One region of the Hahella chejuensis KCTC 2396 genome, then DNA from elsewhere that is predicted to be linked to it. Evidence: riboswitches for the same ligand, from Rfam matches in the RefSeq annotation. Region 1 holds a riboswitch; each other region holds the start of a gene.

Region 1 (7,541 bases):
TGGTCACTCGTGATGATTGCTGAAAGGGAAAGCTGATCGTTACCGCTGGTTGTCCGGGCTTACATCGAAGGAGGGCCATATTACCCCGAATGCCCGCGTGGTTCTAGCGGCGATAGCGCATAAATCATGCATTCAGCCGGGCGGAATAAGGCCTGGGGCCGTTTTTACAAGTAAATTTTGACGCGGCTCACGGGTTCTTGCCCCAAATTGGGGCGAATCTTTCCTTTTCCCTGAATGTCGTGGAAACGTGCTCTCTACGGCATTAAGACGCGTTAGTTTGTCATATATTTCGCGATAGTCAGACCGGATTCGAAACCCAATGACGCTGCGGCGGATGGGGCATTTCGGCTGACTGAAACATGGACGACCGTTTTACAAGGAAAACCTCAATACCAATAACAATAATGGAGATTCACACCATGACAGCATGCCTTCGTCGTGCGTTGCTGGGGCTGTTCCTGGGCGTCGCCGCACTGGCCGCGCAAGCGGCTGAGAAACGCAGCTATTGCGTTTTTGATCCTCTCGGGGCCGCCGGCCCTGTGTATAACCTGATGAAAGCCACCCGCATTCAGGCTCTGAACTGGGGCTATGATCTGGAATTGAACGCCTACACGGATGAAAAAATCGCGGCTGACGATTTCCGCGCTGGTCAGTGCGACGCCGTATTACTGACCGATGTGAGGGCGCGTGATTTCAATCGCTTTACCGGGACCCTGGTGGCGCTGGGCGCGATTCCGGGGTACGACGAGCTGAAGACGATTCTGCAGACGCTGGCGCAGCCGAAAGCCGCTAAACTGATGGCCAGCGGCGATTATGAAGTCGCCGGGCTGCTGCCCGCCGGCGCGGTGTATGTGCTGGTGCGGGATCGCCGCGTCAACAGTGTGCAGACGATACAGGGCAAGAAAATCGCCACTTTCGATTACGATCCTGCGGCGGTGACCATGGTGCGTCATGTGGGCGGCTCCGTGGTGGGCGCTACGCCCTCCAGCTTCGCCGGTAAGTTCAATAACGGCAGCGTTGATGTCGCCTACGCTCCCGCCATCGCCTATCAGCCTCTGGAGCTATACAAGGGCGTAGAACCAGATGGCGGCGTGTATTCATACAGTTTCGCGCAGATGACCTATCAGATGTTGGTGCGTAAAGATCGCTTTAATGCGGATTTCGCTCAGAAAGCGCGGGAACATTATCAGGGGCGCTTTGATGAGTTGATGGATATGGTGCGTAAGGCGGAAGCGGAAATACCGGCGAAGGTGTGGATACACCCCAATCAGGAGGAAACCGCCGGTTTTAGCAATATGCTCAAGGAAGTACGCATCGCCTTGAAGCAGGATGGCGCTTATGACCCCAAAGCCCTGCAATTAATGCTGAAAGTGCGTTGCCATAGCGACCCCGCCAACGCGGAATGCGTTGACGGGCGCGAGTGAGTTAAGCGCCGCACTCCTGCGCAATCAAGGCGGCGAAAGCCTGACGCAGACGTTGCAGAACCTCGCCGGGAGAAGTGCGGAGGGGGCGTCCGTCCACCTCCGCAACGGGCAGGAGCCCTGCGCCGCTGCCGGTCAGGAAGCATTCGTCCGCTGTATACAGATCGTAAGGGGTGAGCGTGCGCTCACTGACGGGTATGTTGTCCGCCTGAGCCAGATCCATAATCACCGAGCGAGTCACTCCCGCCAGCGCGCCATCGCTGGTGGGGGGCGTCAACAGATGTCCTTGGCGTACGATAAACAGGTTCTCTGCGGATGCTTCCGCCACCTGACCGCGTTCGTTCAGCAACAAGGCTTCGTCGGCGCCGGCGACATTGGCCTCCATGCGCGCCAGGATCGAGGTGAGGTAATTCAGGCTTTTTACTCTGGGGTCCAGACCCGCGCCCACTGTGCGGCGTACGCTGGCGATAATCAGTTTGAGCCCTTTCTCCTGCGCCTCCCTGGAGGCCATGCTGAGCTGATCCGCCAGAATGAAAACATTCGGCGTCGCACAGTTGCGCGGATTCAACCCCAGATTGCCGGGGCCGCGGGTGACCACCAGACGCAGGTAACCGCTCTCGCCGTCATAACGGCTTATCAAGGCGTTGATTCCCTGGCGTAAGGCGTTGGCGTCATAAGGCAGGACAATCCCCAAAGCGGCGGCGGAGTCCGGCAGTCGCTGTAAATGTCGCTCTACGCGAAACGGGGTGCGCTGATAAAAACGCAACCCCTCAAAGACGCCATCCCCATACAACAGACCATGATCGTAGACGGAAATCGCCGCTTCCGCTGCGGGAACGATGGCTCCGTTCAGCCAGCAATACGGGGTGGGGGCGGCGGCGGTTTGCATAGTCTTTCTCCTGCTTCGTCAGGTTGATGGGGAAAAACATCAACAATAAACAGACGCAGGATTGCGATATAGGCCAAGAAAAATTTATATATATCGATACAGTTTTTAATTTTCGCTCACTGTACTGATATATCGATGAAGAACTGTGCTTGTTTACGTATGAATGAGGCGGCGACCGGTATGAGCAAAAAGCGATACGAAGAAGTGGCGGAAGCCGTGGCGGGGCGTATCCGTCAGGGAATGTACGCCGTGGGAGACCGTATACCAGGGACCCGCGATCTGGTGGAGCACTTCAGCGTCAGCGTGTCCACCATCATGGCGGCGCAACGGCTGCTGGAGCGGCAGGGCTGGGTGGAGGCGCGGCCGCGATCCGGTTATTACGTGCGTCGTCGTAACCAGGAAGGGGCAGCCGAAGGGGGCGCGGCCTTGCCCAAGGTGACGGGATTCGAGAGCGCACCGACCTTGGTGGACACCCAGCAGACCATCATGAGCCTGGTGCAGGCGACTCAGTCGCCGCGGGGGATGAATTTCGCCATGGCGGCGCCAGCGACGCAGTTCTTGCCGGCGGCGGCGATGGAAAAGGCGTTCCGGGCGGCGTTGCGCGAGTCTGGTGAGGAGATTGAGGCGTACAGCTTTCCTCCTGGCGCGCTGCGTTTGCGCGAGGCCATCGTGCAGCGCATGAAGGACGCCTGGTGCGACCTGGAGCCGGACGATATTCTCATTACCAACGGATGTCACGAAGCGCTGACTCTGGCGTTGAGGGCGGTGACGCAGCCGGGAGATGTAGTGGCGGTGGAGTCGCCCACTTACTTTGGGTTGCTGCAAGTCATTGATGCGCTGGGACTAAAGGCGCTGGAAATTCCCGCTGATCCTAAAAGCGGGCTCAGCCTGGAGGCGCTGCAACTGGCGTTGGAGCAGTGGCCGGTCAAAGCCTGTGTGGCCATGCCCAATTTTAGCAACCCCCTGGGATGCCTGATGCCGGATGAGCGCAAGGAGCAGCTGGTGCGCTTGCTTGAAGTCCGAGGCGTTCCTCTGATCGAGAATGATATTTACGGCGAGTTGGGCTTTTCCGGTCTGCGGCCGCGAGCGGCGAAGAGCTATGACCGCGCCGGCGGCGTGCTGTATTGTTCGTCGTTTTCCAAATCAATCGCCCCCGGTTTGCGGGTGGGATGGATGGCGCCGGGGCGCTGGCTGCCCCAGGTCGGCTACCTGAAATTCGCCAGCACCCTGGCCTGCCCAAGCTTGCCGCAGATGGCGGTGGCGCATTATCTGGCGCAGGCGGATTTCGACCGCCATCTGCGACGCATGCGCCATGAGTTCGCGGTGCATGTGGAGCGTATGACGACGGCGGTGCTGCGGCATTTTCCCCCGGGCGTGCGGGTATCGCAGCCGGCGGGCGGTTTTGTGCTGTGGGTGGAGTTGGCGGAAGGTCGCGACACCGTTGCGTTGTATCGCAAAGCGCTGGCCGCCGGGGTGAGCATTGCGCCGGGAACCCTGTTCAGCGGCGACGGCGACAAGTACAGGCATTGCCTGCGCCTCAATTGCGCGGCCCCTTGGACGGCGGAGGCGGAAGACGCGATCCGCCAGCTGGGGGGTTGGTTGCGCGCAGGCTAAGCGGGATTACCAGCCAAAGCTGAAAGTGGGGTCAATGAGAAACATGACGCCGCTATAGCAGGCGAGCATCAGGAAGCTGCTGATAAAGCCATGAAAGGCGGTCCTGTAGCCTGCTTCTTCGTCTTTCCTGATAAGAAAGCGATAGCCGGCGAAACAGCTCAGGCCAATCACAAATAACGCCACCAAGGCGAAGCCGCCGTTAACCACCTGCATATTGATAATGAAATTCTCCCGCGCGGTTGCGGCCTCCGGCGCTTCATCCGGGTACAGAATGAAGGAGCCCGGCAGCAACGGGTGGGCGGTGGCTTCAATGGTGTAATGATAGAAGGGCCAGAAGCGTCCGCAGCGGGCGAGCAGAGGGTCGCCTTCACGGGCGCTGACTACGGCGTTGGCGGCGAATAGCGGGCCGCCGCAAAGATCGAATTCTTTTTTCACCTCTTCCCGGCTGCGCAGTTCGACACTGCGCTCAATGCTCACCGGCGACCAACCGGTCAGATTGAAGACGGTATATTCCAGCAGGCTCAAACCGTAGGCTAATCCCGCGTATATAAACACAAGGAACAACAGGCGTTTCAGAATGAGTCCATGGCGGGACAGAGGCGCGTCGGTCATACAGTCTTATTCTTGTCGGTGATTACGGGAGCGTAAAACTGACACAATCTTGCAGACAGGTCCAGCGCCCCTCAGCGGCTTTCTGGACTTAAAATGACCAATTCACGATAATGTGGGCCGCAATGGTTCCAGTTGCTCAAAGTTCGATCATTTTCGATGTGAGCAGGATTAAATGGGAATCCGGCGGGCCCAATCATACCAGGGCCTGATCAACCGGAGCTGTCCCCGCAACTGTGAGCGAAGAGCCTGCCCCGGATAGCGTCGCCCCTCCTAACCGCGACGCCGTCAAAGCCACTGACTGGAGACTGTCTCCATGCTCGGGAAGGTGGGGTTAGGCTGCGAAACGCAAGCCAGGAGACCTGCCATTGTTCGCTCTCACTCAGAGCCTGTTATATCCGACCGTAAACGGGGAATTTACGCCGGATTCGCACCTCGCATCGATTCAAGGCGGCATCTGCATGTTGGTTAAGGCTTTTCGGGCCCTGGGATTGCTATCAGCGCTTACTTTCACTCTTTCCGTCAACGCGGGCGATGTTCGCGCGGCTGAGCCCACAGTCATGTCGGTCAACCAGTGCGTTGACCAGATGATGGGGTATCTCGCCCCGGAAAATCTGGTGTCGGTCACCTGGCTCAGCCATCAGCCCTCTGAGCTGGCAATTGCGCCGACCCTGCGCGACATTCCCGCCAACTTTGGTTTTATCGAGCAGGTGCTCGAACTCAGGCCGGATATCGTAATGGCGGGCCAGTATGGCGCGTCCTCGCTGAAGCCGATGGTGGGAAAGTTCAATATGCGATGGGTTGAGATTCCGCTGCCGCAATCCCTTGACGACTTGCAGGCGAGCTGGCGAATGGTGGGGGAGGCCGTGCGTAAGCCTGAGCAGGCGGCGGACATTGTCAGAGGATTGCGCGATTACTTCGCGGATGTTCATGGAAAGATAGCGGATAAACAGGTAAAGGCGCTGGTCCTTAACGCCAATGGCTGGATCGCTGGCGAAGGGAATTTTCAGGACGCTTTTCTGGACGCCATCGGCGTGATCAACGTGGCGAGTGAGCAAGGCGTGCAAGGCTGGGGACAGGTAGATCTGGAAACGCTGGTGCGCTGGCGTCCGGATTTATTGGTGCTGGTCAGCAACAGCTATGACAGTGAGGCGCTGGCCACTAACTGGGTGGAGCATCCATTGCTGAAACGCCGTCCCTCCCGGTTTAAACCGCTGTATATCCCCGCCGACTGGTTGTCCTGTGGAACCCCCGCCATGACCCTCGCGGCTCAAAAGGTGGCGGATCATATCCTGGCGCATGAGCGTAAGGCCTCCGAAGGGGAGGTCGCGGATGACTTATAACCGGCTGCTATGGGTATTAAGTCTGACGCTGGCTTTCCTGTTCGCGCTATCGCTATGCACCGGCCGGGTGTCGGGAGTGAGCTGGCCGGGATGGGACCTGGAAACTCAGTTGATTCTATGGGAAGTGCGTCTGCCGCGGACGCTGTTGGCGCTGTTATGCGGAACCGTATTGGCGTTGTCCGGCGCCGTATTGCAGGGGCTGTTGCGCAATCCGCTGGCGGACGCCGGCGTACTGGGAGTGTCCTCCACGGCGGCGTTGAGTTCCGTGTGCGCCATCTATTTTGGATTTTCCGCCAGCGGTCTGTTTACCCCGGTGGCGGGCATTATCGGCGCCATGCTGGGACTGCTGGCGCTGGTGGCGATTGTGGGGTCGGAAGCGGGCATTGTGATGATCATTCTCGCCGGGGCCGCGATTAATTCGTTCAGTTCAGCGCTGACGGCGCTGGCTTTGAATATGGCGCCAAATCCTTTCGCGGTGCAGGACATTCTGTTCTGGCTGATGGGCTCATTTGAACATCGCACTTTGCAACACTTCTATCTGGCGGCGCCGCCTGCGTTATTGGGCATGGTCTTGCTGTTCAGCGTATCGCGCTCCCTGGATGCCTTATCGCTGGGAGAAAATACCGCCCGTTCCATGGGCGTGCGTCTGCAGAAAGTACAATGGGTGGCGGGGCTGGGCGTGGCATTGGCGGTGGGCGCCAGTGTGGCGGTGAGCGGCGTCATCGGGTTTGTGGGACTGGTGGTGCCGCACATGTTGCGGCCGTTCACCGAGTGGCGGCCGGGCCGGTTGCTGCTGCCCAGCGCACTGGCGGGCGGCAGTCTGATGCTGCTTACCGATATTGCAGTGCGCTGTCTGCCGCCGGGACCGGAGTTGCGAGTCGGCGTCATTACAGCGTTGTTGGGCGGGCCGTTTTTCCTGTGGCTGTTGCGTCACCTGCGTAAAGCGGAGGCCCTGGTATGAGCGACGCGCTGAGTCTGGAACTAAGCGGATTGCAGGTGGGGTATCCCGGGGCTCCGGTCTTATCCGATGTCAGTTTTCGTCTGCCATCCGGACAACTGACGGCGATACTGGGCAGCAACGGCGCAGGCAAGTCCACCCTGTTGAAAACCATAGTCGGCCTGATCCCCAAACTATCCGGCGCTATGCGGCTGCAAGGTCAGGATCTGTGCGAGATGGCGCCGAAACAGCGGGCGCAGCATATTTCATATCTGGATCAGGACACCGATTGCCATTGGCCATTGACGGTGGAGACCCTGGTCAGTCTGGGACGGTTTCCGGCGCAGACGCAGCGCAGCAAACTAAGCGCCGACGACCAGGCGTTGATTCAGAACGCCATGCGGCAAGCGGATGTGACGCATCTGGCGCAGCGCACCGTCACCCGTTTGTCCGGCGGCGAGCGCGCCAGGGTGATGCTGGCGCGGGCGCTGGCGGTGGACGCTCCCGTATTGATGGCGGATGAGCCGGTGGCCGGCCTTGACCCGCAACACCAGATTCAGGTGATGAGCCATTTGCAGAACTGGGCCCGACAAGGGCGAATCGGCGTAGTCGTGTTGCACGACCTGACCTTGGCGTTGCGCTTTTGTGGGCGGGCGATGCTGGCGATGCCGGACGGAACCGTGGTGGCGGGCGGCGCCAATGAGGTATTGAGCGATGAACGTATTCAA
Region 2 (7,541 bases), 1.2 Mb from region 1:
TCATCAATTATCTGAGTGTGGGTATAGTTACTGGTATTAATTTTTTCAATTCCCCCAGTGTAGTCAGGGGGGGTCGAAGATGTCGCATACCTGCCAGAACCAACAACATACACAAAGCCATCCATCGCCACTAATTTGTGCGGATTTTTGATACTTAGTTTAATCCCGTAATGAGCATCATCAGTAAATGTATTGACTTCTTTGTCTGTAGCCGTATTTATGACGGCTACGTATGCTTCATCCGGCGCGAATGTAGAGTCCATGCGCTGCATGGCCACATAGAGACGCCCATTCACGATAACCCCCGCCGACATTTCTGGCACGCCATCGTCATCGTAGTGACTCAAATCTATTTCTTTAATTTTGAAGTCTTCCGGATCACTTGGATTAACCACCCAGATGGAAGACGCACCATAACGAAGGACATACGCCTTCGTTTCACTAACAAATAAGATATCGTATGGATTACTTAAAGACTTACCTGGATCATTGGTCGATACCTGCCACTCAGGAACTCCACCCGGACGGTCAAAACTATATTTAGTAATATTATCTTGACCAAACTTACCCAAGCGATAAAAGTAATCCCCCCAAACAGCAACTGCGATGTCAGACTTGTCTGAGCCAGCATAACCTTCCTCAACATCATAAGGAGAAACGGCTGAAGCAATAGATATTTCACTTGAGTCAAAATTTGTAGAAATGTTAGCGATAACTGCGAGGGTCTCTGATTTTGGAGTTGTGCCTGCAGTACCTTCAACTCCACCACCTCCGCATCCATTCAGTAATAAGACAAGCGCTTGAGATAGACCAATCCATCCTAATATTTTGTAGCTTGTTGGCATGACCGAACCCTCTTTTATTAAAAGTAAGCCATTAAAATAAATGCATTAAAGACACAAAGAAGTGACGCCCAGGAGAGGGGAAACCATTAAAGGCTTCAACAACTTCATCGGTCACATTGTTTGCGCTGACTTCGACAGTAGTCTCGCCATCGGACCAGCGTCCCACCACATCGACAATGTTCTGATCTTCCACTTCCGTTTCCTGAGCGCTGTCGTAATAAGCCCCGGATTCATGGCGATACTCGACGGAGGTGGTGATGCGCCCGATACTCCAGGCGGCGGATAAAAAGTGGGAATAGGTGTAAGCGCCCGCCAGTTGTTTGCCGTGCAGATCGCGAGCGTCTGACAGGTTTTCTGTGTCCTGGGCGGTGCTTCTGGCGATAAACGTCCAGGCGGGAACAGGTCGATACATGGCGTCCACTTCCACTCCGCTAACCCTTGCTTTGCCAACATTCTCAAAGCGGCCGACTCCCCTTGAGTCATAAGAGGGGACGATAGCATCTTTTAAATCCCGATAGAAATAGGCCGCTGATACACTAAAACTATCTACGCCCACTTCAAATCCGATGTCACCGTTCAACGCTGTTTCCGGTTGCAACTCACTATTACCAATGAAGAATCCTCTATCGCCGAACTTCTCCGCTAACTGAGGGAACCTCACATCACGGGATGCATTGGTCTTGAGCGACAACCAATCTGTCAGGCGGTAACGAACGCCCGCCTGCAATGAGTGATACTGAGCGCTGTCGGAAGCCGTCTCCACGCGTCCGCTCATGGATGCAGCAGGGGTTTCATCTTCAAGAAAATATTGGCGCGCACTCAGCCGCACCAGCCAGATGTCTTCCGCGTCCGCCCACTCGTCCTGTACTCCCAATAAATAGGTCATGCGCTCAAAGTCCTGCTTTTGGCTGCGTCGGGTCAGGTCCTCTTCTTGATAAGTTTCCTTCCGCGCCTCCAATGTAGCGGAGAACAGATGCAACCCTAATGAATAGGAGCCATACAGCTCTGCGCCGACCACATCCGTATTTGCTCGTGTTTTCTGCACGCCCAGGCCGACGCGGCTTTGACTGTCGTCATATCGTTCTTCCTGGGTGGACCAGAATATACGCCCGGTGTAATTTTCCCGCGCATTTCTCGCGAAACTCAGTTTGCTCTGCAAACGAGTGAAATCCGTATCCAGACTGGTTCGCGTACTCTCTAAGTTGGCGATATCAGGCAGATGCTGATCTTTATTGAAGTGTTGCGCCATCAGTTGCAGATCCGTACGATCCGACAAGCTTCGCTCCGCTGTCAACATGCCGTTGAACTGACTAAAGTCCGCATTACGACGGCGCTCTACACGATCATCGTAGGGATTAAATTCAGTTTGATTATTGTTCAGCATCTCGAAATCGTTATCACTGCCGAGATAATCGAGAGAAGCGAGGTAGTTTGTCTCACCTACGCTATCGGCGAAAGTAAGCGCCCCTTTGCGACTGTTAAATGATCCATACCCAAGGGCCAATTGCTTGATGGGCTTGCTGAAGCGAAGGGATTTGATATTGATCGCGCCGCCGACCCCGGAGTAGCCCAGCTGAATCGGCGTCGCGCCTTTATAAATTTCAATCTGCTCAATGCCGCTCAACAATATCTGGCTCAAGTCCACCGCGCCGCCAGTGGCGTCGTTTAGCAAAACCCCATCCAGATAAACATTCACCTGCTTACTGGTGGAGCCGCGCAGATAAACAGCCGAGTAAGATCCCAACCCACCGCTCTGCCGCACTTGGACACCGGTTTCATTCTTCAGCACATCCGCGACGGTGGCGACTTTCGAGTCAAATTGCTCGCGCTTGATCACTTTCACGAAGCCAGTCTGATATTCCGCGTCAATCTCATCCGCAGATGGCGCCTTGGCTTCGACGACAACAGGCCCCAACTCTTCCGCGCGAGCGCCGGTCAGTTGAGAGCCAACTAAAAGCAAAAGGGTTACAAGCCTCATAATGTTCCGACAAGAGTAGCGCCAGTGAATGTAATGGTTGCGCAGCGGAAACAAGCAAAGAGGGAAAGGAGTCGAGTCAGACGAATCCCGGCAAAGCCCTCCGCTATGCCACGCGATCAGCAGGCGTCAGGCCGGTCTCCGGGCTCATGAGTGGCGTAACCGGCGACAACGTCTTCCCGCGAATCCGCAGTGACAGGGGGTTGTCGTTTGACTCATTTACCGTTGCGGGGGCAGCGTCGGATTTTAACCGACTTCCCGTTTCATCCCGTGAACGAATGTTCGTGGGACACCTGATGCAATGGGGCGTAAGCTAAATGGCCGCCCCGGCAAAGTCAAGGCGCACAAAGCGCCTCACGAAAACAACAGGCTTCAAGGTGACGACAACCTGTTGATAACTATCAAAATGTAGTCTCGCCCCTGTTCCCAATAAGTGAGGAGCGGAGTTCGCTCGCTTAGCTATCGGAGCGGAACAGACAATGTTTGGCGTAATCCGTCGCCTCATTCGCCGTCCAGTCACCCTTCGGCTTGGTCGCCATATCCTCACACCAGTCCTTGCTCCCCACCTCAGGAGAACAGCCAGCCAATGCGCCCAGACTCAACCCCACCACCAATAGCCAAGAAGATACGCGTTTAATCGCCATAGTAATCCCAAATATCAGGTCATCAATTCATCTTTAGCGAGCAAGTATACAGGAGAGGACTGGAAATTGGAGTGATTGCCGGCTCCGAGCCATCGACCTATCTGACGATACAGGTTTCCAGCACAAGCAAAGCAACGCTAAAGCAGTGTGTTAAGGGCATACTTCAGATGCGTGCGCGTAAAGTGAAACGTTCAACCACACCCCTGAATATGTTGTTCCACAATCCTGATATCCCATGCTTTCAATAAAGTAGACTACCGACATTTCCATCCACCAACCTATAAAAAGTAAGCATAAAAAGGCTGCGAAAATAATTCCTCCCTGCGCTTTTTTAAAGAATGCCGAACCTAATCTCCGGTCGATCACTCCTGTGATAATGATAACCGTGACGACAAGCGGCAATAGCAGGTAACGCACGCCGCTCTTAACCTCAATTGTGCTAACCCCATTGGCTGCCGCCTGCTGTTCTGAATAAACGATAGATATGAAATGAAAGACGAAAGCGGCCGTCAGTAGCTGTAAAAGAACAATAAGCAAAATTTTGCCGTACCTAGACTTCATCACTGATCACTCACACGGCCTGAACAAAAGGCTTACAATTCATAATATTCACCGTACAAATGCAACATTTGTTTTGGCTCGACGGAAAGTTTCCAGGCCAACATCCCTCTCCTCCAGCGACGCCTATCACTATTTCGATTTGCATCTCAAAAAGTTACTCTTTTCCGACTTTCGAAGTAAAAGGTGCGAGCACAATGCAACTGAACCAACTGACTTTCTTCCTCCAACAAACCCTCACGGATGAAAGGTTTGATAATGCTGAGAAGCAGGCGTTGCTGGCGATGCTTGAGACTTTACAGCCGGATCAGGTGCGTTTTATGCGTAATCGCGCCTTTGAGTTGACCCGTCCATTGATCGTCAATGGGGGCGATGAGGCGCTCAGGGCGTTGAAATGGCTGGAGCGGGTGATCAAGGCTTTGGACTCAGGCGAAGAGGAGAGTAACTTAACGCGAGCCTACTTTAGTCCCGGGGAACAATGTCGTCGCGCAATCATAGAACGCATACGCAATGCTCAAAGCAGCCTGCAGATCTGCGTGTTCACCATTTCCGATGACAAAATCGCGGATGAAATTATTAACGCCCATAGACGGGGGCTGAATATTCGGATTATCACGGACAATGACAAGTCCTTCGATCGCGGCAGCGACATCGATCGATTTAAAGAAGCCGGCATTTCTGTGAAGATGGACGATGAACCCCACCATATGCATCATAAGTTTGCGCTTATTGACGATGGCCTGCTTATCCACGGCAGTTTTAACTGGACCCGCAGCGCCACTACTTATAATCAGGAGAATATCGTCATTACCGACCACCCCGGCCTCATCAGGGAGTTCTCAGGGGAGTTCGCCAAGTTGTGGCGGACATTCACCGACTGAGCCTTAAGCTTGAAAGGAATCGTCATTAAATCTCCCTCGCTAATCGCCAGCCGTTATTAGCAATGTATAGACAAATTCTGCAGATTGTCATTTAATCAGAGGAAGGCCCGGCCGGAAAAAAATCCGACCTCGCGCCGTCCAATCCAACTGACGGCCGCCAGATTAAGCCGGCCACAAGCCGGTAGAATAATAAGAGTGCCATGGAATACACCCTTCCTGACACGTCACGAGGTGAGAAAATGGGCAAAGGTACAAAGTATGTTGCGAGAGAGCCTGACGCATCCGGCTTTATCGCCTACCCCGATTCGGAACACGCCGTCTGGCGTGAGCTGATCACACGACAACACAAGGTCATACGCAATGTGGCCTGCGACGAATATCTTCATGGACTGAAGTTACTGGATTTACCCGAAGACCGTATCCCCCAATTGGAGGAAGTATCCTCCGTATTACGCCGTGAAACCGGTTGGGAAGTGGCGCAAGTGCCTGCATTGATTCCCTTCGATACCTTCTTCGACTTACTCTCAAATAAGAAATTCCCCTGCGCCACCTTTATTCGCACGCCGGATGAAATGGATTATTTGCAAGAGCCGGACATCTTCCATGAAATCTTCGGTCACTGCGCCATGCTGACCAATCCCTACTTCGCGGAATTCACCCAAATGTACGGCAAACTGGGTTACTCAGCCTCCAAGGAAGACCGCATCTTCCTGGCGCGGCTGTACTGGTTCACCGTCGAGTTCGGGCTGATGAACTCCGCCGCGGGACAACGAATTTACGGCGGCGGCATTCTGTCCTCTATCGGCGAGACGCAATATTGTTTCTCCGATACGCCGGAACGCCGTCCCTTTGATATCGTGGATGTGCTGAGAACGCCTTACCGCATCGATATCATGCAACCTATTTATTATGTGCTGGATGGCCTTAAACAGCTTTACGAAGTCGCCCACTGCGACATTATGGATAAAGTGCGCCAGGCCAAAGAACTTGGGCTGTTCGCCCCGACTTTTCCGCCCAAACAACAAACCAATCCGGAGAAGTTAGCCGCCCGCGCCTGACGTGCGGGAACGGCGACGACGTACAGACGAAGCAGGTTAAGTCCACTAAAGTTATGAACGATTTTGCATTACTCGCATTGAAGCTACTGATAGCCGCAGAAATCCGCGCCCAATGGAGCTAAGCGGGGCTTCGCCCCAGCTGACGACAATTCCATTACGCGTTTTTTAATTGATAATACAGAGGACTGTATCATGAGTAATGTATATACAAACCCACTTGGCACTGATGGTTTCGAATTCGTTGAATTTGGAGCTCCTGACAAAGCAGGCGCAGAAAGCCTGAAACCTCTTTTCGAAACGCTGGGTTTCACCGCCATCGCCAGACACAAGCGTAAAGCTATCACCCTGTATCGTCAGGGCGACATCAACTTCCTGGTCAACGAAAACGTCCCCAGCTACTTCCACAAGTTCAGCATGGATCATGGCCCCTGCGCCTGCGCTATGGCGTTCCGCGTCAAAGACGCACAAAAGGCATTCGAATACGCCGTATCTCAAGGCGCCAAGCCCTTTGACCAAGGCGATGTTCAAGGCGAAGAAGTCCGCATCCCTGCGGTGTATGGCATCGGCGGCAGTGTGCTTTATTTCGTTGATAAATATGGCGAAGACAGTATTTACGATATTGATTTCGAGTACTTCCCCGGCGTGGATAAACACCCGAAAGGCCTGGGTCTGACCACTCTGGACCACCTGACTCACAACGTATTCCGCGGCAACATGGACACCTGGGCCGGCTTTTACGAGCGCATCGGCAACTTCCGCGAGATTCGTTATTTCGACATCGAAGGCAAGTTGACCGGCCTGCATAGCCGCGCCATGACCTCCCCCTGCTGCAAAATCCGCATCCCGATCAACGAGTCCGCTGACGACAAGTCTCAGATCGAAGAATATCTGCAGGAGTACAAAGGCGAAGGCATCCAGCACATCGCGCTGTCTACCGAGGATATCTACAAGACAGTACGCGATATGCGCGAAGCTGGCGTGGTGTTCATGGACACGCCCGATACTTACTACGAAAAAATCGACACCCGCGTCCCCGGCCATGATGAAAATGTCGAGAACCTGAAAGATCTGCGCATTCTGATTGACGGAGCGCCTCACGATAATGACGGCCTGCTGCTGCAGATTTTCACCAGCACCGTCATCGGGCCGATCTTCTTCGAAATCATCCAACGCAAAGGCAATGAAGGATTCGGCGAAGGCAACTTCCAGGCATTGTTTGAATCCATCGAAGAAGACCAGATCCGTCGCGGTCTGCTGTCTCCTAACGCCGGAGAAAAGGAACATGCGTAAGTGGATCTCTTTTCCGCATAAAGAAGGGCTGGTCTCCAGACAAGCCCATGCAGACCTGCCCAGCGAAGCGATCTATGAAAGGGAAGCCGGACGCAGCGGTTTCTTCGGGCCTACCGCCCACTTTCACCATAAGCGTCCGCCTACTGACTGGGATAGCTGGGAAGGGCCATTGCGTCCCCGGGCTTTTGATCTCAACAGATTGAACATTGAGACCAAATCTCCCTTTGACGCCCCGGTTTTGCTGCACAACGCGCACTGTCAGTATCGTTACTGGCGCTGCACGCAGAAGA
Region 3 (7,541 bases), 100 kb from region 1:
GTGTTCAGTGTGATCTCCGTACACAGGTTCGAGGAGTGCACCACGCCAACGTGTTGCTGCGGCGAACGCAGGTTGCAGGGGTCTTTGAAGGTCACCCAGGGATGACCGGTTTCGAACAACATGGAGAGCATCTTGCGCCACAGATTCTGCGCAGGCACTTTCTTGAACAGGGTGATGGCGCCGCTTTCCACAAGGGATTCGTAATGGGTATAGCGCGCTTCAAAAGCAGAGCCGTACAAATCATGCAGATCCGGCGCATCGCTGGGTGAGAACAGGGTCCACTCTTTGTCCTCGAATACCCGCTTCATGAACAGGTCAGGAATCCAGTTAGCGGAGTTCATGTCATGGGTGCGGCGGCGCTCGTCGCCGGTGTTCTTACGCAGCTCCAGGAACTCTTCGATATCCAGGTGCCAGGACTCCAGATAAGCGCACACCGCGCCTTTACGCTTGCCGCCCTGGTTCACCGCCACCGCCGTGTCGTTCACGACTTTCAGAAACGGCACTACGCCCTGAGACTTACCGTTAGTGCCTTTGATATGGGAGCCCAGAGAGCGCACTGGCGTCCAGTCGTTGCCCAGACCGCCCGCCCATTTGGACAGCAGCGCATTATCCTTGATCGCGCCGTAGATGCCTTCCAGATCGTCCGGCACTGTGGTGAGGTAGCAGGACGACAACTGCGGACGATTGGTTCCCGCATTAAACAGGGTCGGCGTAGAGCACATGTAATCAAAAGAGGACAACAGATCATAGAACTCAATCGCACGGGCATTGGGATCGTCTTCCTGCACCGACAATCCCATGGCGACGCGCATGAAAAACGCCTGCGGCAGTTCCAGACGGGTTTCGCGCCAGTGAATAAAGTAGCGGTCATAAAGGGTCTGTAATCCCAGGTAGGTGAGCTGACGATCACGTTCCGGCTTAAGCGCGGCGCCCAGACGCTCCAGATCGAATTTCAGCAGTTCTGGCGACAGCAATTCATGCTCTACGCAGCGCTCAACAATCGCGCGGAATGCGGTGGGATAAAGCTCCGCCATTTCGCCCTCGGTCGCGGACGCTGCGATGTTCAGATAGCTCAGAGACTCTTCGCGCAGACCATCCAGCAACAAGCGGGCGCACACATAGGAGTAGTTGGGTTCTTCTTCGATCAGCGGACGCGCCGCCATGACCAAGGCAGCGTTGACGTCTTTATGCTTGACGCCGTTGTACAGGTTTTTCAGTGCGCCCTGCAGCACTTTTTCCTCACTGACGCCGTCCAGGTCCGCGCAGGCATCGCTGATCACTGTACGTAGACGTCCCATGTTCAAAGGCGCTTCCGAGCCATCAGCGAATTTCACATTGATATCGGGATGCGTCTCCCCTGACTGTTCGCTTGGCGCCGGCGCGCGCTGACGGGCATGCTCTTCACGATACAGCACATAGGCGCGGGCCACTTTATGAAAGCCCCCGCGCATCAGGCCCAATTCCACCAGATCCTGGATTTCCTCGATGTGCACCGAACCGCCTTCCGGGCTGCGGCGACGCAGACGCGCCACGATATCTTTAACCAGTTTTTCTACGGAATCCCGCACACGGGGCGAGCCGGACGCGGACTGTCCTTCCACCGCCAAAAACGCCTTGGTCACCGCCATAGCGATTTTGCGGTCGTCAAACGGCGCAGCCTGACCGGTGCGTTTGATCACCTGCAGCAGGGCGTTATGAGTGTGTGACTCGGATGAAACAGATGGGGAGCTGGAGGCGCGCGCCTCACTGGGGGACGAAAAACTGCCGGTCATGGGATTGTCCTCTATCGCGTGTTCTGGCCGAACCTCCGCGAACCGGGACATAAAGCGACGCACAGACAGGACGAAAATCGCCTCGCTTAGAGCGGCGCTTTATCATTACCCTGAGTCGCGAAGGCATGAAAACTTCAGCATGGCAGGTCTTCGGACTCGGGGGCGTTTACACGTTTTTTAGAACCTACGGCGACCGCTTCCCATCCACTTTCAGGACAGTGCGTGGGCGTTTTCACCCGCGTCGCTTTCGTTCCCCCACACCGCTGCGCGTCAGTACCGGACTCTCACCGGATTCCCTCTTAGCACAACCTGTGAACAGGCGTGAACCATAGCTGGAGCACAATATATGGTTTTAGATATTAAAAGTAAATACTAGATGTAGCGTAAAGGCGATGCAGCAAAGCCGCAGGCAAACTGGATGAAATCAGGCAAGAATGACGGCGAATAAGAACTTTTTCAGTAGCGCTTGGACGCCCACGCCGATGATGGTAAGAATAAAAATCTCTGAATAGGCATCCGCTTTGGTGATTAACTTCAACGCCACCAAATAAAACCCCAGCGCGAGAAGAAAGCCAAGAAGACCATAGACAAAGTGTACAATCAAAGCCGCCGTAAGAACGATCAAGAACGCTTCAATAAACGCCAGCGAGACTTTCAGCAGTTTGGCCGCGGCGAACAGGCAAGCACTCTCGATCAAGACGCCAATGATTAGATTCAAATCCATGAGAATTCCCAAAAGGCGGCCATTCTAAACAGTAAACCGACGCAGTCAATACAGCGAAACCACACTGATGTCCCTAACGTCAACCTTCACATATCCAAGATTTTCATGGCGACCTAACAGGCGAATTTTGCCCAACCTCATTGTCATCCCAAAAATAAACGGGTAATTACCTGAATCCAAAGTAATCCAGGATGCAAATCAGCTAAACTGCTAATAATTTTCTTTTTCGCATTAAGGATTGGCTTTGCCTGAACGCCGCCGCTTTTTCAAAGAAAAACTGACGCCCTATTTTGCGCCGCCTATGTGGTTGCACTGTCTTTTGTATGTGTTAACGCTGGGCGTGTACGAACTGTTCTGGCATTACATGAATTGGCGCAAGTATCGGCTAATATCTGGAGATCCCATCTGGCCGCCGCTGCGTGGCCTGTTGTTTTACTTTTTCATTCCTTCTCTGATTGGCAATCTCGCACGCAGTTCCTCCTTGGCGGGCCGTTCTGACCCTCTACTAGGTCCATGGTCCAGCGCGCTTTACATTGCAGCCGTGATAGCGGCCTCTACTCTCGCGCAAGCATTGCATCCTTTGTTTATTCTGTCCGCCTTTCCTTTTCTGACCTATTTGAACTGGCGGGCGCGGTGGATCAATCAGCAGTTCATAGCTGTTCCAGCCCAGTCGAGCGCCGGCGTCTCTGCACTCGAAGTCAGCCCGCCGCCGCAATCTGGAGGCGCGCCCCTCGCTTTAAAACCCTCTTTTCAGACTGCCGAAAGCTTTCGTTGGCTGGAGATACTCACCTGCATCGCCGTTGTTTGTATCGCTTTGACGTTTGCATTGAACGCCGGACGTAACGGGATCATCAAATCCCGCCTGACCGAAGCTTTTGGCTTATTGGAGGGGACCAGACTGGACATAGCGGAAGCGTACGCTTACTCCGGCGTCTGGCCTGACAGAGAAGGGCTGCACGCTTTGAGTAATGTCGAGCCGACTTATTTCCAGCATATTGAACTAGATCCAAACGGCGCCTTGCACTTCACCCTTTCCCCTCGCGCGGGAGAAGCGCCAAGGACCATCAGCTTTCGACCGGTCGTCAGCAATCCTGATGGCGCATTGCGCACCCTGGGCTGGACATGCGCATCAGCGCACTCGGGTCCACGCAAAGTCTACGGCGACGACAAAAGCTCGCTGCCTCCGGAGCAACTCCCCTATATCTGTAGAGGTTAAATCGTGATCCTTATTTCTTCGCCAAACTCGAATCTGAGCCAATTGTTGCGACATTTGAACCATCAGGTTCAACAGGGGCTTTCTCTGGAACAGGCGCTGGCCAGACTGGAGCCTCTCCTGCCGGCTCACGCACAGCCTCAGGTTGAGCAACTGAAAAAAGTATTACAGGGTGACGTCAGCTTACATGCGACGCCTTATCAGGACAGTCCCTTCTACGACTTAAGTCGACTCGCCGCCATTGTGCGCGCCAAAGGCGGCTCGCTATCCGGCTTTCTGGAACGTTATATCTCCCACTCTCACGCCATGGAAGTCTCCTGGCGGGGCGTCTGGGACGGAGTGCAAAGTCTGCTTGGCTACGTCTTCGCCCTGTTAATGGTCGCCATCATTGTTTTCAGCGTCCTGCTCATCAAGGTGTTACCTGGATTTCAGGCGTTCTACAGTGAAATGAACATGGAACTGCCAGCATTTACGCTGACTCTGATATCCGGCATGGAGACTTTTCAGTCGGTTTGGATCTTCGTCTTGATCGGTTTGATTCCGCTATTTTGGATTGGGTTCAAGACGGTCGATTGTATTCGACGGTTGAGGCCCATGCCGGACTTCATGCAACGCCTCCCAGGCTTGTCCTCTATCGCCAAAGCCCATCTGCGTTATATCTGGCTCGCCAACGCCTACCTGCTTAACCGCTCCGGTCTGGATGCGGAAACCTCCTTACGTGAAGCATTGCAGCTCTGTTCCAGCGCCAGCCCGGAAGAGAAGTTCTCGCAGCCGGAATACCTGGATCTGATGATCGCCCTGAAAACTGACGCGCTGGAACAGGAGTTGGCGTATCAGTTCGAGCGTCTCAATGTCGCGTACTCTGCGGCGCTGGCTTCCTTCAAAACCAAATTCGTCGCAGGCGTCAGCACCCTGGTCACCATAGTGGTGGGAGCGGCCATCATCGCCGTCTACCTCCCGTTATTCGGCTTAGGCTCCGCTTTTTAACCGTTATTCATCAAAGGCAGAATTATGACTAACACAGCGCAAAACGGCTTCACCCTCATCGAATTAATGATCGTGGTCGCCATCATTGGCATCCTGGCGTCCATCGCCCTGCCCAGTTATCAGGTCTACGTCACTCGGGCGCAAGTCACTGAGGCGGTCACTATCGTGGGCGAACTGCGAGATCAGGTGAAAGAGTATTACAAATACAAAGGCGATTTTCCGACCGATAACGCCGCCGCAGGTATTCCTGCGCCCAACAAGTTATTAGGCAACTTTGTGCAGAACATTACCTTGGAGAACGGCGCCTTTCATGTTCAGTTGGGCAACAAGGTGAATGCAAGTCTGCAGGACAAATATCTCACCATCCGTCCCGCCATTGTGACTGGCAGCCCCGCCAGCCCGATGACCTGGCTGTGCGGGCATAGTCCCGCGGTTGAGGGGATGGAGGCCATCGGCGCCAACAAGACGGATATTGAACCGGCTTACTTGCCGTCCAACTGCCGGTTCTGAATGCCGAAAACGCTCAGGCGGGGAACAGGGTTTCCCTGCCGTAGCGCAGCTCAAGGGCCAGCCGGTCCGCCTTGGTGAGGCCTTTGACCACCAGCGCGTAGGAGTTATCGATCATCCGTTCGATTTCTCCAGGCGGCACCCCGCCATCCAGCGCCAGTGTATTCCAGTGCTTTTTATTCATGTGATAACCCGGCGTTACAGAGGGGAAGATATCCCGCAACGCCAACGCCTCTACGGGATCGCACTTCAGGTTCATGCGCCCTTCGCCGTCTTCCACGCCAAGGGTCGCGAACATTTTTCCCCTGACCTTGAACACCGCCACCTCGGGCCCGAACGGAAAATCTTCAATGGCTTCAGGTTTACTTAAAAGCGTCTGTCTGGCCGCCGCGTAGTCCATGTTATCGCCTCTGATTGTCGTTAGTCTTTCTGCAGCAACTGCATCCGCTGCGCGATTAACCGGGAGTTCTCGTCCGGCTGCGTCAACAGCCCCGCAATCACGCCAGCCCGGTCCTGCGGATTACGATTCTGGCTGAGTTTGAACTTGCCGTTCAAGGTTTCGATATCAATGCTGAAGCCAACAATGGCTTTCATCATCGCCTCCAGTCTGGCGGGAGGAACTTTGCTCATTTTCCAGGGTTCATCGAAGGCGGCTTCGTGTTTGTCGCTCAACTGCTCCAACAGCCAGGGCAGGCGTTCAGGGGGCAATAATTCTGAGCGTCCCCGCACTTCCACGCTCATAAAGTTCCAGGTAGGGACCATTCCTGCGCTTTCATACCAGTCCGGCGACACATACGCATGAGGTCCCTGAAACAGCACTCGAGTTTCATCGGCGCCGTCCAGCTCTTTCCATTGGTCGTTCTGGCGGGCCAGATGCCCGTACAAACGGTTATTCTCTCGATCCAGTATAAAAGGAACTTGATTGACCTCCAGCACTCCAGCCTTCAGCGTCATCAAAACGCCAAAACTCCAACGGTCAATAAAATCCAACATGGCGGAGCGGTCCTCCACCTTGAATGAAGCAGGCATGTACATAGTCGAAATATCCCTGACTGCAAGGACTGTGGGTAAAACGTCGCGCCTGATGGCGTCTAACGCATCGGGTTGAATAATATAGCGTTTTTACCCCGCGCTGACAGGGTTTGCCAGCGGGCTTTTCGATAATAAAGTTTTACGCTATAACGGCTGAGCGTTTCACAACTCTCATGGTTAAGGACATCACATGCTTAACGCCGTCTTTGAGGATTTCCAGTTACGTCCCGCCCAAGAGGCAGACCTGCAAGCCGTTGTCGATATCTATAATTCCACGGTCGCGTCGAGGCAAGTCACGGCGGATACGGAAAAAGTGAGCGCAGCGAGTCGCCGGGACTGGTTTTTGCGGCATACCGATGAACGCCCCTTGTTAGTGGCGGAACAAGCGGACCATATCCTGGGCTGGATCAGCTTCGAACCCTATCATTCTCGTCCAGCATATCGGCACACCGCAGAGTTGAGCATCTATCTGGCGCCTGAGCAGCGAGGCAAAGGGCTGGGCGCCCGCCTGTTAGGTCACGCGATAGCGTTAGCGCCGCGGCTTGGCGTGACGGCGCTTGTCGGGGTGATTTTCTCCCACAATGCGCCCAGTCTCGCCTTGTTTCGCAAGCACGGCTTCCAATGCTGGGGAGAGCTGCCCAACGTAGCGGAAATGGATAATGCGCTCTACAGCGTGACAATCATGGGCTTGTCGCTACCGCGCTAATCCCGGCGAAAATATTTTCTTCATCGGGATTTGACTTAAGCCTACCTTAAGCTTCGCCCCTTAATCTGCTCCTTGTCGTTAAACAAGACATTCACACAAGGAACAGATTCATGAAATCAACCTCAATCGCCTTACTCACGCCACCCTAGCCGCCACACTAGCCGCCGCCCTGAGTCTATCCGCGGCCTCTGCGTTCGCCGCCCCGACCTGCGCTACGGAACCAAAGTCCGCCTGGCAGGATCAAGGAGTCTCCCATGCAAACCATTCGTGTCTGGGACCCTCTGGTCCGCTTATTTCACTGGACGTTAGCCACAGCGTGCATTCTTAATCTGTGGATACTGGAGGACGGAAGTTCCTGGCGCGAATGGGTCGGTTATTACGCCGGGGGCGCGATTGCGATCAGAGTCTTATGGGGTTTTTGTAGGGACGCCCTACGCGCGCTTCCGATCTTTTTCCCCACGCCGCCATGGTCACAGGAAGAAACAAATCCGTAAGCCGGAATGAACGCCAGGCGACATGATTCCAGGATTATTGGTACTTCTTCAGAAAAGCGGCGTAAGCGCCGTCTTCCAGCATACGCTGTAAAGTGTCTTCCATTTG
Region 4 (7,541 bases), 350 kb from region 1:
CGCGGATAAATCTGATAAATCACGCCGCCGTCGCTCCAATCCGAACGCTGCGTTCGCCCTTGCAATGCATAACTTTCCGCCATGGGTCGCACCTCATCTGCTTGAACATAAACGATTAACTAAAATGATTTCAAACCAAGCCTGATTTTCTATATAAATACGAAAAATCTCGCTTCTTACTCGATTTTAAGCGGATGCTATGGAACGTAAACGTTTACGTCAACAGAGTAAAACACAGGCTTTTAATGGGGATTTACAGCCATGAAAACCACCATCAAAGACGTCGCCCGACGCACCGGCGTGTCCATCGCCACGGTGTCCCGGGTCATCAATGGGCTGGGCGGATACTCCAACGACACCCGCAAAAAAGTATTGTCCGCCATCGACGAAATGGGCTTTCGACCCAACGCCGTGGCGCGGGGGCTGGTGAGCAAAAAGACCCACACCATCGGCGTCATGCTGCCGGACGTCTCGGGGATGCTGGCGGCGGAGATCCTCAAGGGCATTGAGTCCGTAGCCAAAGAGCAGCGCTACAGCGTCATTGTCTGCAACACCAATTATTCCGGCGACCGCTCCCAGGAATACGTGCGGACGTTGAAAGAGAAACAGGTGGACGGCGTGCTGGCGGTCAGCGAGTACATGACGCCGGAAAAAAGCAAAGCGCTATTGAGCCTGAATCTGCCTGTCGTGCTGATTTCCACTCTGTCCTACTCCTATCCCTTCCCCTACGTGAAGGTGGATGACAAACAGGCCGCCTACAGCGCCGTCTGCCACCTCATCGACAAAGGCCACCGCCGCATCGCCATGATCAGCGGCGATCGCGCCGACCTCATCGCCGGGGCGCCCCGCATAGAAGGTTATGTTCAGGCGTTGCGGGACCATGGGCTCAGCGTGGATGAGTCGCTGATTCGCTATCGGGCGGAGTTTGAGTCTTTCGGCTTTCACAGCGGCGCGCTGTGTATGGAAGGGTTACTGCGGGACAAGCCCGGCCAGTTCAGCGCCGTGTTCGCCGCCAGCGACGAACTGGCGATGGGCGCGCTATCCTGCGCCTACCGCCATGGCGTCCGCATCCCAGATGATCTGTCGATTATCGCCTACGACGACACCCGCATCGCGGAAATGGCGACGCCGCCGCTGACCGCGCTGCATCAGCCGTTGTTCGCCATGGGCAGTCGTGCGGCGGAAATGCTGTTGGACATGTCCGCCGCCGGAACCCTGGAAGCCGACAGCGTGATCATCCCGCACAAAATTATTGAGCGGGAGTCAGTCCGGGCGCTCTAGCGTTGCCGCCAAAGCGCCGCATAACGGGGAATTTAAATCGTCGAATAGTGGCGGTAGATGCGGCCAAGCACTTCCAGATCGCCCATACTGGGGTTCCAATCGCCGCTGACAACATGACCGGGATCAATCTTGCAGCCGCCGTAACGGGTGTTGTCGACCGAGTCCATCAGACCCGCCGCCTGATCCGCATACATCATGATGGATTTGGGGTCGAAATCTGTGCCATAGGTTTCAAATTTACGGGTGCTGTTGCGCTTGTTCAGCTTGTAGGCGTCCAGCGCCATTTTGTTAGCGCCCCAGGTATTGAGCACACTGTCTGGCGCATCGTCGCGCTCATGCTCATGGGCCAGCCCCAGGGCGTGCCCTACTTCATGGGGCAGCGACTTGATATTGGCTTTGCCATAGACTCCCAGCTTGGTGCTGGCGCCGGGGAAATATCCGATATCCGCGGAGTTGCTGGCGAAATTGAGTGTGGCCACGCCATTGCCAGCCGCGCCGACTTCTACGAACTTGATCAACTGGACGCCCCAATATTCCAGAACGCAGTGCTCCCAGCGACGGAATGTCGTTCGCACAATCTGCACATATTCCCTGTCCAGCCCCTCCGGCGCGAACACCTTCACCACGCCGTTCGGCCAGGGGCCGCCGACATTGGTTTCACTCTCAGAGAACTTGCCATCCCAACTCATGCGGTAAACCATTGCAGTACCGCCATCTCTTTTACATCCCAATCCCATGATCCCACTCCTTTTTAGTTATGGATCTCAGAGTTTAGCTCGTCTCAATTCAATGTTACTGAGACGACGCCAATCCAATTTCAGTGCGATCCAGGGAGCGACGTTGGAGACGCCTTCCAGTCATGAGAAAATGTTATTTATTGTAATTCCGTCATCCCGCGCCGCCCCACTGGTTGAACCAGACCAGTTCCTCCAAGACCTTGCGCTGACTCCAGTTTTCCTGTTGCAGCATGGGCGCGTCGTAAAATTTGTCCACATGTCCCAGACACAGAATGGCGATGGGCTCACTGCCCACCGGACATTGCAGCAACGCGGCTAACTCGCCGGGATCGAACAACGACACCCACCCCATGCCGACGCCTTCGCAGCGGGCCGCCAGCCAGAGGTTTTGAATCGCGCAGCTGGCGGAGGCCAGGTCCATATCCGGCATGGTGCGACGGCCAAAGATATATTTTTCGCGGCGATCCGTGAGCATCACCACCAGCAATACCGGACACTCACGCACGCCTTCCACTTTCAGACGCATGAACTCTTGCCCGCGTTCGCCCAGCGCCTCCGCCGTCAGCAAGCGCTCTTTCTCCACCGTGGCGGCGATATCCCGGCGCAAACTGGGTTCGGTGACGCGAATAAAGCGCCAGGGCTGCATGAAGCCCACGCTGGGAGCATGATGCGCCGCCTGCAGAATGCGCTCCAACGTCGCGTCGTCCACCGGGTCCGGCAGGAAATGACGCATATCGCGTCGCTCATAGATGGCGCGATACACCGCCTGTCTTTCTTCAGGGGAAAAGCCGCTGTCTGTCATGAATTGCCTTATTTGTTATCGAGGGCGGCGGTCAGTCTCCCTGCGAGACCAGCGTCCTCCAAGTCAAAAAGTCCAAACCGTAAGTACGCCAGCTCGGCATTCACCCGCCACAGGCGGATCAGCACTCCCCGCTGCGCGCAACGTTGGAAAATCCGCTCGGCCTGCGCGGTTGTCGTCAACACGGAAACAAACAACGACGTGCGGCGGCATTCAAGCGCTGTCTTCAAGGCTGGCTGCGCCAACAACAGGTCCTGCAATGACTCGCTCACTCGCGCCAGTTTATCGCGCATGGCGACAATCCAGGCCTCATCGCGCAGCGCCCGCGTCGCCACATATTGCGCGGCGCTGTTCACCGTCCAGGGACCAAGCTGGCGCTGCAACGCCGCTAGCCAGTAAGGCGCGGCCGCCACAAATCCCAAACGCACTCCCGGCCAGCCAAAAAATTTGCCGAAGGAGCGCAGCACAACGACGTTCTCCGGCAAGGTCTCGCCCAGCAGGCTGGAATCCGCCTCCGCATCGGCGAAGGCTTCATCCGCCACTAGCACCGCGCCGCGAGTTTGCAGTCCCTGCGCCAACTCACGCAGCGTCGCCAATGGCGTCGTACGGGCGGCGGGGTTATTCGGATTAATCACCACCAGCACGCGCAAGTTTTCTGTCTGCGCCAGACGCGCCGCCGCCCCCGCCAGATCCCCCGCAGGATAGTGGACGATGTTGAAACCCTGACGACGCCAGTGATGCTCATGCTCGCGATAACCGACGTCCGGCAGCGCCGCTGCGCCGGGCGCGCAGCAGGCGGGCAGATGCTGAATCGCCCATTGCGCGCCGGGAATCGCCAGCAGGGAATCCGTCCCGTAATAAGCGCTGGCGGCCTGTTGCAGCGCCGGATCGAAATAAGGCAGACGCCGAAAGACTTGCGCCGGAATGCTCGTCAATGGGTACGGAAACGGACTGACGCCGGTGGACAGATCCAGCCAGTCATCAGGGTCAATGCCGTAGAGTTGACTGTACTTTCCCAGGTCGCCGCCATGGACGGGAACCGGCTCTTCCGCCTGAGGGCCCGCATGGCCGGCCCCGTTATCGAAGTCGTTCCCGTTCATTCAAACCGCTCCCCACAGCCACAGCGCGCATGCTCCCAAGGCGACCGTCGCCGTCCACAATGCCAGAGCGCGATTGATGAGCGCACAGGCGCCTTCGATGGATTGCGCCGAGGCGGCGTCGCCGCAGCCCAGCAACGGCCGTTGTTGCAGGCTGCCGTGATAAGTCGCCGCGCCGCCGAGCCGCACCCGCAGCGCGCCTGCGCCCGCCGCCATTACCGGTCCCGCATTGGGGCTTTTCCAGTGTGCGCCCTGAGCGCGCCAGCATTGCAGGGCGCTGTCCATGGCGCCGCAACAGGCGTAACTGAAGGCGGTCAGGCGGGCGGGAATCCAGTTGAGGACATCGTCCAATCGCGCCGCCGCCCAGCCAAAATTCACATAACGCGCATTCTTATAGCCCCACATTGCATCCAGCGTATTGCTGAGACGATACAACACCACGCCGGGAATGCCTGCGACCAGAAACCAGAAGATCGCGGCGAAGATGGCGTCGTTGCCATTCTCCAGGGCCGATTCCGTGGCGGCGGAGGCGATTTCCTCCTCGCTCAGTCCCGCCGTGTCGCGGCTGACGATCATGGACAAGCTGCGCCGCGCCGCGTCCGCGTCATGCCTGCGCAACGGCGCGGCGACCCTGCGCGCATGATCCAGCAAACTGCGCCAGCCGATAGCGAGATAGAGTACGAAAGCGGAGAAAAGGATACGCACCCAGGCGGAAGATTCACTCCACTCGCCCGCCAGCCAGGCGAACGCCGTCCAGGGCAGAATAGCGGCCGTCAACGCCGCCGCGCCAAGCGCGCGCATCGTTGGCGCAGAGAAGTCGGCGATGCGGATGCCCCCTTCCACCCAGCCGGCGTAACGCCCGAAGCCAACCAGGGGATGCAGCCGGCGCGGTTCTCCCAGCAGGGCGTCGAAACTCAGGGCGAGGACAAGAATCAGCAATGTTTCCATCGGTCGGTATGCGCCAGGCTCATGATGAGGCGACCTATTCTCACCATGGTCCACGCGCATTGCAACCCGCTAACTTGTTGACTTCCCCCGCATTCAGCCAATAGCATATCCCGCTGACCAAGGTGCTCGACCGCGAGATAATCGGGAAATCTGGTGCGCGTTACGCTAATCCAGTGCTGCCCCCGCAACGGTAATCGAAAGTAATTTGCCAACGCCACTGTGTCGTCAGTTTTGACATGGGAAGGCGCAAATGTTGTGTCGAAAATGCTTCGACCTTTCGTAAGCCCGGAGACCGGCCTTGCTTTATCCACTGCAGTTCGTACGGGTAGGTGCGCAGATCATGCAAACTAAAAATCTCTCTCTTCCATTGCTGGCTTCCAATAACGCAGCGCTACAACTTATCGGCGCCATGTGTTTCGGCGGACTGATTCTGTTCGCAGTGGGTTTTCTGTCCATGGATGCGGCTCACAACGCCGCCCACGACACCCGGCATGCGTTTGCCTTCCCCTGTCACTAAAAAATACTGATTCTCCTGGCTCCTACAGGGCCTGACGTCCGTTCGTCCGCGTCAACTCCGCACAGGTTTTAAGACACGCACGACGACGCATCGCATGAGGAAGAGACATGTTATTTCAGCGTATTATCCTGGCGTCGCTGCTGGTCGGCCTGTTGGCTGGCGGCCTGCTGAGCGCCGTACAACACTCCCAGGTCACCAGTATCATTCTGGAGGCGGAAACCTACGAAGGCGGCGAGGAGCCTGAGCCGGTCGTAATGGAAGATCACCAGCATGCGGCGGCGGACGCCCATCATGAGCACGACCACGGCGGCGCCGAAGCTGGCGGCCATCATCATGACGAAGACGCCTGGGCCCCGGAAGACGGCCTGGAGCGCACCCTGTATACCCTGCTTGCCAACGTGCTCGCCGGTATCGGCTTCAGCGCCCTGATGCTGGCCTGTATGTACGCCGCCAGACTCAGCGGCAAAAGCGGCGCAGGCTGGGGCGCGGGATTAGTGTGGGGACTGGCGGGCTATGGCGTGTTCTTTGTCGCTCCCGCCCTGGGACTGCCGCCGGAGATTCCCGGTATGCAGGCCGCCGCGCTGGAAAATCGCCAGCTGTGGTGGATCGCCACCGCCTTGGTCACCGCTATCGGGTTCGCTTTGCTGGCGTTCGCGCCGGGATGGAAAAAGCTGGGCGGACTGCCTCTGCTGATTATTCCCCACCTGGTCGGCGCGCCGCACGCCAATGCGCCGGAGTTCGCCGCCGCCAACCCACAGGCTCTGCAAGCGCTACAGATGCTGCATCATCAATTCATCACCGCCGCCACCCTGACCAACGCGTTGTTCTGGGTGATCGTCGGGCTGGCCTGCGCCTGGTTCCTGCGTCGTTGGAGCAGCCAGGACGCTGCGCTGCAGGCGCGCTGAGTCAATGGACGTCGCCGCCCAGGCTGCCCCCGCCGCCTACCCTTTCGCCGCGGTTGTCGGCCAGCAGCCGCTGAAAACCGCATTGCTGCTCGCCGCCATCAATCCTCATCTGGGCGGCGTCTTGATCAGCGGTCCGCGCGGCTCCGCCAAATCGACACTGGCGCGGGGACTGGCGGATCTGCTGCCGGAAGCGGCGGACAAATTCGTCACTCTGCCCCTGGGCGCTTCGGAAGAGCGCCTGATCGGCAGCATTGACCTGCAACAGGCTATGGGCGAGCGACGCGTGCAGTTTAACCCCGGCCTGTTGGCCAAAGCTCACGGCGGCGTGCTTTATATTGATGAAGTCAATTTGCTGCCCGACCCCTTGGTGGACGCCCTGCTCGACACGGCGGCCTCGGGCGTGAACTTTGTCGAGCGGGACGGCCTCAGTCACAGCCATCCGGCGCAGTTTATTCTGATCGGCACCATGAACCCGGATGAAGGCGAACTGCGTCCGCAGCTACAGGACCGTTTCGGTCTCGCGGTCACGCTGGATGAAACCTATGACGTGGAACAGCGCATGGCTATTGTGGAGCGGCGTCTGGCCTTCGAACAGGATCGCAACGCGTTTCGGGCGCAATGGCGCGATGCGCAACGAGAGCTGAAAAGCCGCATCGCCGCCGCCCGCGAACGCCTGCCGCAGGTTCTCTGCCCAACAGATATACAACGGGATATCGCCAGCCAATGCCTCGCCGCCAGCGTAGAAGGCGTGCGCGCGGACATTTGCTGGCGCCGCGCCGCCATCGCCCACGCCGCCTGGAACGGACGCGACGAGGTCAGCGTGGAAGACGTAGCGGCGACGCGTTCGTTCGCGCTTAGCCATCGCGCCAAACATCAGGACACACCCCCTCCCCCCACTGGCGCCGCGCCCCCTCAAGGTGGCGGAAGCGCCAACAGTGGAGGAGATTCATCTTCTTCGTCATCTTCCGGAACCGCCGGCGACTGGGGGGGCATGCCGCCGCAACGGATGGCGGCGGACAAGCCTGTGACGCCACAACTGCCCGAGATCCCAACGCTACGTTCTCCGTCCTCTCGTCGCGACACACAGCGCGGCGGCGCGGAACAACGACAAGGTTCGGCCCTCGGTCGCGCGCAACGCAGCTGGCAGGCGCTGTCCTCACGGCCGGACTGGTTCGCCACGCTCGTCCACCCCGACAATCGGGACGACGGGTTGCGCGAAATACGCTATCAACCCCGTCGCCACAGTCGCGACACCCT

What was found. Region 1 has a riboswitch for cobalamin ahead of HCH_RS30845 (ABC transporter substrate-binding protein). Riboswitches for the same ligand answer to the same signal wherever they lie in the genome.
Region 2: it holds a riboswitch for cobalamin, as region 1 does, so the genes downstream of both, HCH_RS04350 (TonB-dependent receptor plug domain-containing protein) here and HCH_RS30845 (ABC transporter substrate-binding protein) in region 1, are expected to answer to the same signal.
Region 3: it holds a riboswitch for cobalamin, as region 1 does, so the genes downstream of both, HCH_RS31265 (ribonucleoside-diphosphate reductase subunit alpha) here and HCH_RS30845 (ABC transporter substrate-binding protein) in region 1, are expected to answer to the same signal.
Region 4: it holds a riboswitch for cobalamin, as region 1 does, so the genes downstream of both, HCH_RS29175 (CbtB domain-containing protein) here and HCH_RS30845 (ABC transporter substrate-binding protein) in region 1, are expected to answer to the same signal.

What each region holds. Positions count from the first base shown of each region.
Region 1 is NC_007645.1:6,941,998-6,949,538, reverse strand. It holds gene HCH_RS30865 (putative solute-binding protein) at 420-1,424, shown strand; gene ilvE (branched-chain-amino-acid transaminase) at 1,426-2,310, opposite strand; gene HCH_RS30855 (PLP-dependent aminotransferase family protein) at 2,491-3,924, shown strand; gene HCH_RS30850 (hypothetical protein) at 3,931-4,536, opposite strand; cobalamin riboswitch at 4,643-4,918, shown strand; gene HCH_RS30845 (ABC transporter substrate-binding protein) at 4,902-5,876, shown strand; gene HCH_RS30840 (FecCD family ABC transporter permease) at 5,866-6,837, shown strand; gene HCH_RS30835 (ABC transporter ATP-binding protein) at 6,834-7,541, shown strand, end outside.
Region 2 is NC_007645.1:948,903-956,443, reverse strand. It holds gene HCH_RS33555 (hypothetical protein) at 1-845, opposite strand, end outside; gene HCH_RS04350 (TonB-dependent receptor plug domain-containing protein) at 877-2,823, opposite strand; cobalamin riboswitch at 2,935-3,132, opposite strand; gene HCH_RS04345 (DUF3012 domain-containing protein) at 3,276-3,464, opposite strand; gene HCH_RS04340 (hypothetical protein) at 3,615-4,025, opposite strand; gene HCH_RS04335 (phospholipase D-like domain-containing protein) at 4,220-4,903, shown strand; gene phhA (phenylalanine 4-monooxygenase) at 5,143-5,961, shown strand; gene hppD (4-hydroxyphenylpyruvate dioxygenase) at 6,154-7,251, shown strand; gene HCH_RS04320 (homogentisate 1,2-dioxygenase) at 7,244-7,541, shown strand, end outside.
Region 3 is NC_007645.1:7,044,172-7,051,712, forward strand. It holds gene HCH_RS31265 (ribonucleoside-diphosphate reductase subunit alpha) at 1-1,772, opposite strand, end outside; cobalamin riboswitch at 1,896-2,118, opposite strand; gene HCH_RS31270 (hypothetical protein) at 2,197-2,496, opposite strand; gene HCH_RS31275 (pilin) at 2,741-3,712, shown strand; gene HCH_RS31280 (type II secretion system F family protein) at 3,716-4,696, shown strand; gene HCH_RS31285 (pilin) at 4,721-5,206, shown strand; gene HCH_RS31290 (MmcQ/YjbR family DNA-binding protein) at 5,220-5,603, opposite strand; gene HCH_RS31295 (FMN-binding negative transcriptional regulator) at 5,624-6,238, opposite strand; gene HCH_RS31300 (GNAT family N-acetyltransferase) at 6,426-6,941, shown strand; gene HCH_RS31310 (substrate-binding periplasmic protein) at 7,470-7,541, opposite strand, start outside.
Region 4 is NC_007645.1:6,593,783-6,601,323, forward strand. It holds gene HCH_RS29145 (alpha-amylase family glycosyl hydrolase) at 1-83, opposite strand, end outside; gene HCH_RS29150 (LacI family DNA-binding transcriptional regulator) at 262-1,281, shown strand; gene HCH_RS29155 (M12 family metallopeptidase) at 1,314-2,018, opposite strand; gene bluB (5,6-dimethylbenzimidazole synthase) at 2,170-2,820, opposite strand; gene cobD (threonine-phosphate decarboxylase CobD) at 2,829-3,917, opposite strand; gene cbiB (adenosylcobinamide-phosphate synthase CbiB) at 3,918-4,862, opposite strand; cobalamin riboswitch at 4,966-5,178, shown strand; gene HCH_RS29175 (CbtB domain-containing protein) at 5,203-5,379, shown strand; gene HCH_RS29180 (CbtA family protein) at 5,487-6,284, shown strand; gene HCH_RS29185 (ATP-binding protein) at 6,289-7,541, shown strand, end outside.